Regions from separate parts of the Microbulbifer sp. NBRC 101763 genome, predicted to be linked through region 2. Evidence: predicted binding sites of a transcription regulator. Region 2 holds the regulator's gene; each other region holds the start of a gene.
What was found. The regulator sigma-54, encoded in region 2, starts transcription at its own class of promoters, with help from an activator protein. The targets are predictions, from matches to a motif close to TGGCACANNNNTTGCNNT.

Region 1: the regulator sigma-54 is predicted to act here: its motif matches at 1,352-1,369, upstream of ABWV76_RS09005 (RtcB family protein).
Region 3: the regulator sigma-54 is predicted to act here: its motif matches at 1,332-1,349, upstream of glnA (glutamate--ammonia ligase).

The regions. Positions count from the first base shown of each region.
Region 1 is NZ_BAABQV010000003.1:194,568-197,851, reverse strand. It holds gene rtcR (RNA repair transcriptional activator RtcR) at 1-1,206, opposite strand, end outside; gene ABWV76_RS09005 (RtcB family protein) at 1,426-2,655, shown strand; gene ABWV76_RS09000 (slipin family protein) at 3,283-3,284, shown strand, end outside.
Region 2 is NZ_BAABQV010000004.1:260,953-264,236, reverse strand. It holds gene lptB (LPS export ABC transporter ATP-binding protein) at 1-402, shown strand, start outside; gene ABWV76_RS11730 (RNA polymerase factor sigma-54) at 594-2,051, shown strand; gene hpf (ribosome hibernation-promoting factor, HPF/YfiA family) at 2,239-2,529, shown strand; gene ptsN (PTS IIA-like nitrogen regulatory protein PtsN) at 2,533-2,994, shown strand; gene rapZ (RNase adapter RapZ) at 3,128-3,284, shown strand, end outside.
Region 3 is NZ_BAABQV010000002.1:19,826-23,109, forward strand. It holds gene thiI (tRNA uracil 4-sulfurtransferase ThiI) at 1-1,107, opposite strand, end outside; gene glnA (glutamate--ammonia ligase) at 1,428-2,834, shown strand; gene ABWV76_RS05435 (DUF4124 domain-containing protein) at 3,046-3,284, shown strand, end outside.

The DNA.
Region 1 (3,284 bases), on a different contig from region 2:
CTCTCCTGAATGGCCAAAATTGAGATACCTCTCCCGTGCCGCTTTATTGAAGCTCACCAAATGGCCAGACTTTCTGGAAAAAGCCTCCAGCTCAAAGTCGATATTGGGTTCCAGGTCTTCAATACGTTCACGCAGGGAGGGCAGGCGGTAAGTCCACAGGTCAATTCGGGCAAGCAGGTCCGCACGAAACTTACCTTCGCGGCTGTGCTGGACAAGATCCCGGTTAGTACCGGCGATCAGCTGGAAGTGACTGCTCACCTCTTTGTCTGAGCCAAAGGGCATAAAACGTTTGTGTTCTATAGCGCGTAACAGCATGGCTTGCTCGTCCAGTCCCAGCTCGCCGATCTCGTCCAGAAAAAGTAGGCCCTTATCAGCTTCCATCAACAGCCCGGGACGATGTGCGGTGGCACCGGTAAAGGCGCCTTTGCGGTGGCCGAACAGAGCGGACATGGCATTTTCGCCGCGCAGAGTAGCGCAGTTTACTGCTACCAACCCGCCTTCCAGCTTACCGCGCTGTTTGCGCAGCTCATAAACACGCTGGGCCAGTTGTGATTTACCCGCCCCCGTAGGGCCGGTTATTAATATTGGGGCATCAGAGCGGATAGAGACCTGCTCCAGCTGCTCGATCATCTGGTTAAAAGCGAGATTATTAGTTTCAATGCCACCTTTCAGGTAGGTGGTGCCCTCTTGGTGTTCCCTCTGGAATCGCGAGGCAATCTGATCGTATTTGGATAGATCCAAATCGATAATTTGGTACTCGCCCGGCAAACCACTGTGCTTGCGTGCCGGGGATGTTTGTAGCAGGCGCCCGGGGAAATACCCCGCTTCTGTTAATAGATATAGGCAGATCTGGGCGACATGGGTGCCCGTGGTGATATGTACCAGGTACTGCTCATCATCCGGCTTGAAGCTATAGGCGCGGGCGAAATCCAGCAGGTTGCTGTATACGCTCTCGAAATCCCAAGGGTCGTTAAAGTTCACCCGGTGGTGGACCACTTCAGTCTCTGGAGAGACCCGTGCAATATCTTCGGTGACCTGGTCTGCCAGGTTCTTTGAGTGATTGTCGAACAGAAGTTCCAGACGGTCGATAAGCAGGTCTTCGTGCTGGCACATGGATATGTTTGGGCGCCATTTGTCCCAGCGCTTGTCACCTTTGCCGCGCCGATCTTTGCTGGTACCGAGAATACTGATAGCAATTGTCTTCATGATATCTAAAATATTATTTTACTATCAAAAAAGATAGATATTCATGGCTTTGTTATTTCAAAAAAACTCTCAAGAGTTTTGGTATTAAAAATAAATTCCATAAAAAACAACAAGTTATAAAAAATTTCCAACTTTGATAAAAAGTTGGCACTCAATTCGCTATATCAATAGAAAAGTGAAGCGTAAGAATATCGAGCGCGGTTTCAAAAGGAGTTAAAGATGAAGCCAATGCCATATGAAGTGATGCAGGCAGGTGGGGTGCCGATTAAGTCCTGGACCCTGGGAGTGCCCTTTGAGGATGAAGCCAAGGCGCAGCTCAAAAATATTTCTCAGATGCCCTTTATCCACAAATGGGTGGCAGCGATGCCCGATGTACACCTGGGCAAAGGCGCCACGATTGGCAGTGTGGTACCTACCCTGGGGGCGGTAATTCCCGCAGCTGTGGGTGTGGATATCGGCTGCGGCATGATGGCGGTGCGAACCAGCCTTACAGCGGCGCAACTTCCGGATAACCTGGCAGGGGTGCGCAGCGCTATTGAACGCGCAGTGCCCCATGGCCGTACGGGCCGGCACCGGGGCAGGGGGAGGGATAAAGGTGCCTGGGAGAATCCGCCGGATGATGCACTTGCCGGTTGGGCGCCATTGGCAGCGCAGTTTGAGTTGCTTAAAGAAAAGCACCCTGTATTAAAAAATACTAATAACATCAACCACTTGGGAACATTGGGCACCGGCAACCACTTTATTGAGATGTGCCTGGATGAGCACGGTAGCGTATGGCTGATGCTGCATAGCGGTTCCCGTGGTGTGGGTAACCGTATTGGTACCTACTTTATCGAGAAAGCCAAGCGGGACATGGAGCGTTGGCATATCCATCTGCCGGATAGTGACTTAGCATATTTCCCCGAAGGCACAGAGCATTTCGATGACTATGTACTAGCGGTGGAATGGGCACAGGAGTTTGCTCGTATCAATCGTGAAGTAATGATGACGCGTACTATCGGTGCGGTGAAGCAGGCTCTGGGCATGGATTTCGAAGCGCGCATGGAGGCAGTGAATTGCCATCACAATTATGTTTCCCGAGAGCACCACTACGGCAAGGATGTGCTGGTGACGCGCAAGGGGGCTGTAAGAGCTCGTGTTGATGAAATGGGCATTATTCCCGGGAGTATGGGGGCCAAATCTTTTATTGTGCGGGGGCTGGGTAATGAGGAAAGCTTCTGCAGTTGTAGCCATGGTGCTGGGCGAGTGATGTCGCGTACCAAGGCAAAAAAACTGGTGTCCCTGGAGGAGCACCGCGCGGCTACCATCGACGTAGAGTGCCGTAAAGACGAAGGTGTGATCGACGAAACCCCATCGGCCTACAAACCTATTGAGAAGGTTATGGCAGCACAAAAAGACCTGGTGGAAATCGTTTACACCCTCAAGCAGGTAGTCTGCGTCAAAGGATAATCGGTGTCGGTCAGGGATAAGGCCTTCAGTATATAAAGAATGCCGGAGATAGTGCCCAACGGGCCGGTTCTCCGCAAACAAGTTTGAGTGTTTTTGTTCCAGTCAGCGGAGCCGGTTCTGTTTGCCGGCCTGGCACCACCGCCGCTGGCGGCAGGTGTACCCTCTGGGCCAATCCTCAAACGCTAACTTTGTAGCTCAATTGGTAGAGCAACCGTTTTGTCGGTTGGTTACGGGTTCAATTCCCGTCAAAGTCACGTCGCCTGGAAAGCGATCTTAAGGGAAGGCGAGAGCCTGGGGTTCGAATCCCCGCAAAGAAACCCTCTTTGTTGAAATCTATCCGGGGCCCATTGTGCCTTATGGTTTCGGCAATTCGGTACTACACCAATTGCCAAACAAAAAGGTACTTCGGTGACAGTGTCGCCTTTCGTGGGTTTGCACTGTGCGAGCGGATTACAGGTTATGCATTGACTCTATTTTGACCAGGGATGTTGGCTGTATTTCCCAGGAGAGGAGAAAGAAAAAGTCTGCAAAACCGCTGTATTTTGCTCCTACTTTGTACAAGCGCTGGGCCACCCTGGGATCGGGTGGGCCCCACCCAAAAGGAATAAAAGATAAGAGATCGGAGAAAT
Region 2 (3,284 bases):
TTAACCCGCGCCGAGCGCCAACAGCAAGCACAGGAGCTACTCCAGGAGTTCAATATCACACATATTGAAAACAGTCTGGGAATGGCCCTCTCTGGCGGGGAGCGCCGTCGGGTAGAAATTGCCCGCGCCCTAGCAACAAACCCCAGCTTCGTACTGCTGGACGAACCTTTCGCTGGGGTGGACCCTATTTCCGTCAATGACATCAAGGAGATAATCCGCCATTTGCGAGATCGTGGAATCGGCGTCTTAATTACCGATCACAACGTGCGAGAGACGCTGGATATCTGCGAGACTGCCTATATCGTTAGTGAGGGTCATATTATTGCAGCGGGCACTCCAGATGAGGTGCTGGCCAACCAGCAGGTACGCGAAGTCTATTTGGGACATGAATTTACCATTTAGAGACAGATCGCTACATTTGTCACCAGACATCTTGAATATTGACAAAATTAATCGCCGAAAGAGCTACTTAACAATAAGGCAGCCAATCTAACCGGCATGCTTATTGCTTGTAATACTTTTTAGGCCGGGGTAGTCTGCGCCATCTGAGGTTATTTATACCTCCATGTGATCTCAGCCTGCAGCACCCCAATATGAAGCAGTCTCTTCAACTAAAGCTCGGTACCCAGCTGACCATGACACCTCAGTTGCAACAGGCAATACGCCTATTGCAGCTTTCGACTTTGGACTTACAACAGGAAGTCCAAGCCGCCCTGGATAGCAACCCGATGCTGGAGGCTGAAACTGACGAAATAGCTTCCAGCGCAGATATCTCAGAGCTACAAGCGGAGCCTATTAACGAACAGGCCACCCCCCCTACTGAGCATACCGTAGAGGAGCGGGATCTCATCGAGAGTGACTGGAGTCAAAGCATTCCTGAAGAGCTTCCCGTAGATTCACGCTGGGATGACGTCTACACCAGCCACAGCGGTAGCACCGAGAACGAAGACCCCAGTTTTGAGCGCAATACCTCTACGGACGGTCTACAGGATCACCTGCGATGGCAGCTCAACCTGACCACCCTCTCCGAGCTGGACAAATCAATCGGAGAAAATCTGATAGATGGCATAGAACCTAATGGTTTGCTATGCACACCTCTTGATGAAATTGCATACTCCCTTTCTGTTGGGGAGGATGAGGTGCTTGCTGTGCTCAGGGCTATCCAGCAATTTGAGCCTGCTGGGTGCGGAGCGCGTAATTTACAAGAGTGCCTATTACTGCAGTTACAGCAGCTCCCCAGTGAGACTCCATGGTTAAAACAGGCCCAGTGTATTATCCAGCGCCACCTTGACCTTCTCGGCAAGCGGGATTTCCGTCAGTTAAGTCGGCGCACACGTCTAAATGAAGCCCAACTGGGCGAGGTCATCCGGCTGATCCAAACCCTGAATCCTAATCCAGGTGAGAGATTCGCTGAGCAGGAAGCCACCTATGTGACCCCGGATATTATTGTTTCACGTAGGGAGCTAGGCTGGCAGGCAAACTTAAATCCGGAGATCACCCCCAGAATTCGCGTTAACAGTCACTATGCCTCCATGGTTAAGCGGGCAGACAACTCCAGAGATAACAACTTCCTGCGCGACCACTTACAGGAGGCACGTTGGTTTTTAAAAAGCCTACAGAGCCGCCACGAGACTCTGCTCAAGGTCGCCAATTGCATCGTGGAAAAACAGCAGGGATTCTTTGAAGAGGGACCTGAGGCCATGCGCCCTATGGTACTGGCGGATGTAGCTGAAGCCATTGGCATGCACGAATCTACTATTTCCAGGGTAACCACTCAAAAGTACATGCTCACTCCTCGCGGAACTTTTGAGTTGAAATACTTTTTCTCCAGTCATGTAAGCACTGATTCTGGCGAAGACGCCTCTTCCACTGCTATTCGTGCATTAATTCGCAAACTTATAAATGCGGAAACGCCTCGCAAGCCCCTTTCAGATAACAAAATCACCCAGGAACTGGATCAGCAAGGCATTAAGGTAGCGCGACGCACTGTAGCAAAATACCGGGAATCCATGGGAATTCCCTCTTCCAGTGAGCGAAAACGCCTGGTCTGATCCACAAATATGATTTTTAGACCAACTTAAGAACCTGGGTCACAAACTCGTTGGCACCACACTTCACCCCTCTGCAACCAAACTCCAAACTTTGAGTGTATCCTTCCATTCTGGGCCACTTCCTAGTAGGGTTGCGACCCGAAAGGGAGACGTGCCGGTATGTGATGCACCCGATTAGGAGAAATCCATGCAGATCAACATTAGTGGTCACCACGTCGATGTTACCTCACCAATGCGCAGCTACTGCGAAAGCAAGCTGGAGAAGCTCTCTCGGCATTACGACAATATTACTAACGCTCAGGTTATCCTATCCGTCGAAAAATTGATCCAAAAAGCAGAGGCCAGAGTACATATAAATGGTCACGACCTCTGTGCCGGCTCGGAAGACAAGGATATGTACGCGGCCATTGACGCTCTGACTGATAAGCTGGACCGCCAACTGAAGAAGCACAAAGAGAAGTTGCAGAACCACCGCTGAACTATGACACTGGAAGCTTTACTCTCTCCCCGCCTGAGCCTTTGCCATCTGGCGGGGAGTAGCAAAAAAAAATTATTGCTCAATATTGCCCAGGCTATTGCCGAACAATACCCGCAACATGATTCCGATACCATCTTCAACCAATTGATTGCCCGAGAACGCTTGGGATCAACTGGAATTGGGGAGGGGGTTGCGATCCCCCACTGCCGTCTGCCTGGTTGTGAAGAACCAATTGGCGTTCTCTGTACCATTGAGCCTGCAATTGATTTTGACGCCATCGATCGCCAGCCTGTTGATTTGTTATTTGTTCTACTAGTCCCCGAGGATGCGGAACAGCAGCATTTAGAAACTCTGGCCGAGATAGCAGCGCTATTTTCCAATAGCGTAGTAAGAGATAAGTTACGCCAGGCCAAGACCAGCGACGAACTCTACGCACTTGCCATAGATAGCGCTGCAGCCGCGTGATCCAGGTAGTGAACCAGCCCATGGGTAAACTGAAGTTAAATGCTAATGTTGATGACAACCACTCTGTCACTATCAATCACAATGCAGTTATTTTAAAAATCAGTGATACACAGACCTTAGAAAGGGGACACCCATGCGCTTGGTTATTATCAGCGGCCGTTCTGGTTCCGGAAAAAGCTCTGCCCTTCAGTTATTAGAGGACGAAGGGTTTAACTGTATTGACAACCTACCGACCAGCCTGCTACCAGAACTGGTCAAAAGGGTTCACGAGCAACCGGCAGAAGGGGATA
Region 3 (3,284 bases), on a different contig from region 2:
AAAGCGGTTCTCTTCGGATTCCACTTTCTCGATTTTTGCGCGTGTGGTGGGTTTTACTGAAATCACACCGCAGTATTCGGGCATATTCGCGGCAAATTCCTCTGTGCCGATCTCCCGAGAGGTGCGGATAATGTCGGTTTTATCGGAGGTGATCAGTGGGCGCAGCACCAGGGTATCGGTGACGCTATCGATTACTGCCAGGTTTTTCAGGGTCTGGCTGGATACCTGGGCAATAGCTTCACCAGTCACCACCGCGTCCACCTCCAGTTCCTTGGCGATTACACTGGCAGCGCGCAGCATCATGCGTTTGAGGATTACACCCATATGGGAATCGTCGACGCGTTCGAGGATTTCCGCTACCACCTCGTCGAATGGCACAGTGACAAAGCGCACCCGGTGGGATGCGCCATATTTATTCCACAGGTAATAGGCGACTTCCTTAACGCCCAGCTCGTGCTGGCGTCCGCCGAGGTTGAAGAACAGGAAGTGGGTGCGGATACCACGCTTCATGGTCAGGTAGCTGGCCACGGTGGAATCGAAGCCACCGGATACCAATGAAAGGACTGGGTCCTGGGTTCCCAGGGGGAAGCCGCCGAGACCGGGGTGCTGTTCCTCAATCACATTGAGCTTGTCGTGGCGAATTTCCAATTTCACCGTGATATCGGGGTTCTTCAGCTTCACTCCAGCCGCTTCGGTATTTTTGTTGAGGCCACCGCCCACATACTGCTCAACATCCAGGGACTGGAAATCGTGCTTGCCGGTGCGTTTTACCCGCACACAAAAAGTCTTACCCTTCAGGGCCGGGCCCCATACAGAGAAAGTCTTTTCATACATATCGTGCAGATCGCCCAGTGGAAACTGGCGTACACGGGAGAAGTTAGCGATACCGGGGGTGTGGGAAAGAACTTCCTCAATTCGGTCGCCCAGGTGTGCTACAGCGTCCGGGGCGATCACATCGATCTTTTCCCAGTCCTTGCGCACCTGGATACGGTCGTCCAGCTGACGCAGCAGGCGCTGTAGGTTGTCCTTGAGCTGGCGCGACATACGTTTGCGCACAGGGTTGCTCTTAATGGTGATCTCGGGGAAAAACTTGACGACAAAGTGCATGGGAATCCGTCGGGTACCGCATGTTGATAGAAGGTGCGGCATTATAAACTAGCCGGAGGCAACTTGGTTGTGCACCGTTACCGGGCGATACTGGGGTAAAGTTGCGTCATTATGGTGCGCTTTTCTGTGGCCGCTCGGCCACAATGCATTTATCCTGCCCCAGTCGGCCCAAAGCTGTCGACCGCACCGGCGCCAACCGCCGCAGCGATGCAGTTGCCCTAATTTGGCACACTCCTTGCTTTATTTCACGCCAGGTAAAGAGTGAATGCCGGCAGCAAAGGCATAGCGACCAATTACTTTTCAAGACCTGGAGGACAGCAATGTCAGCGAAAACGCTCGGTTTGATTAATGAGAGTGAAGCAAAATGGGTGGACCTGCGCTTCACCGATACCAAGGGTAAAGAGCAACACGTTTCCATCCCCGTATCGGAAATTGACGGAGAGTTCTTCGAAGAAGGCAAGATGTTTGATGGTTCCTCCATCGCCGGCTGGAAGGGCATTAATGAATCCGACATGATCCTGATGCCGGATGACGAGACGGCTTTCCTCGATCCCTTCACCGATGAGAGCACCGTTATTATTCGCTGTAATATCGTAGACCCGGTCACCGGTCAGGGCTACGAGCGCGATCCGCGCTCCATCGCAATGCGCGCCGAGGAATACCTGAAGTCCACAGGTCTGGGTGACACCGCGCTATTTGGCCCAGAGCCCGAGTTCTTCGTATTTGACGATATCACTTGGGGTGCCGAAATGGGCGGCGCCTTTTACAAAATCAATTCCGAAGAAGCGGCTTGGTCCTCCGGTCATAACTTCAGTGAGGGCAATATCGGCCACCGCCCTGGTGTGAAGGGCGGCTATTTCCCCGTTCCTCCGGTTGATTCCCTTCACGATGTGCGTGCCGCAATGTGTTCCGCTATGGAGCAAATGGGGCTACAGGTGGAAGTACATCACCACGAGGTAGGCACTGCCGGTCAGTGTGAGATTGGTGTTGCAGCCAACACTCTGACCAAGAAAGCGGATGAGGTTCAGATTCTTAAGTATGCCGTACATAATGTAGCGCACGCCTACGGCAAGACCGCAACCTTTATGCCCAAGCCCCTTGTTGGCGATAATGGCTCCGGTATGCATGTGCACCAGTCCTTCACCAAGGATGGCGTAAACCAGTTTGCCGGCGATGCTTACGCGGGTCTGTCTGAGGCTGCTCTCTACTACATCGGTGGTATTGTGAAGCACGCACGCGCCCTGAACGCGATTTGTAACGCGTCTACTAACTCCTATAAGCGTCTGGTACCGGGCTTTGAGGCGCCGGTTATCCTGGCCTACTCTGCGCGCAACCGCTCCGCTTCCATCCGTATTCCTTACGTAACATCGCCTAAAGGCAAGCGTATCGAGACGCGCTTCCCGGATCCGACTGCCAACCCTTACCTGGCGTTTGCTGCCTTGCTGATGGCAGGTCTAGATGGTATCAAGAACAAGATTCATCCCGGAGATGCCGCCGATAAGGATCTGTACGATCTGCCCCCGGAAGAGCTGGCCGAGTACCCCACCGTAGCTGCCAGTTTGGAAGGAGCGTTGGACGCCCTGGATAAGGATCGTGACTTCCTGACCGAGGGTGGTGTTTTCACCAATGATGCAATCGACGCTTACATTGAATTGAAGCGCGAAGAAGTAGAGCGCCTGAACATGACTACTCACCCGGTTGAGTTTGACATGTACTACTCCGTGTAATAGCGAACGGCATCACACTGGTGCCGCCGAGTTGTTCGCGAAAAGCCCGCGCCGTCCTGGTGCGGGCTTTTTTATTGCGGGTAAACTGTCTATTGGGGAGGTTGATTCTACCGACTGCGAATCTGGTACTTTGAGAAGCAGTTGCCCCATTCAATTGAGGCCCCGACTGGGGCAAGAGAAAAGGAGCGTCCGCGTCGCGGTCGATCACGTTATGGGATTTTTGAGATCGTTTCAGGCACTTTTCCTTGTCGCCCCCCTGATGGCTTTTGCCGGTACCGATGGTGGCAGCAGCTCCGGTGCTATCTACAAGACTGTCGGCCCCGACGGGCGCGTGACTTTCAGTGACACTCCACCAGCCAGTGGTGAGGCGCAAAAGGTAGAGCTGGCCCCAATCAATGTCCAGCCCATCACCCTGCCTCGCCCTCTGCCTTCACGCAAGCTATCCCCTAA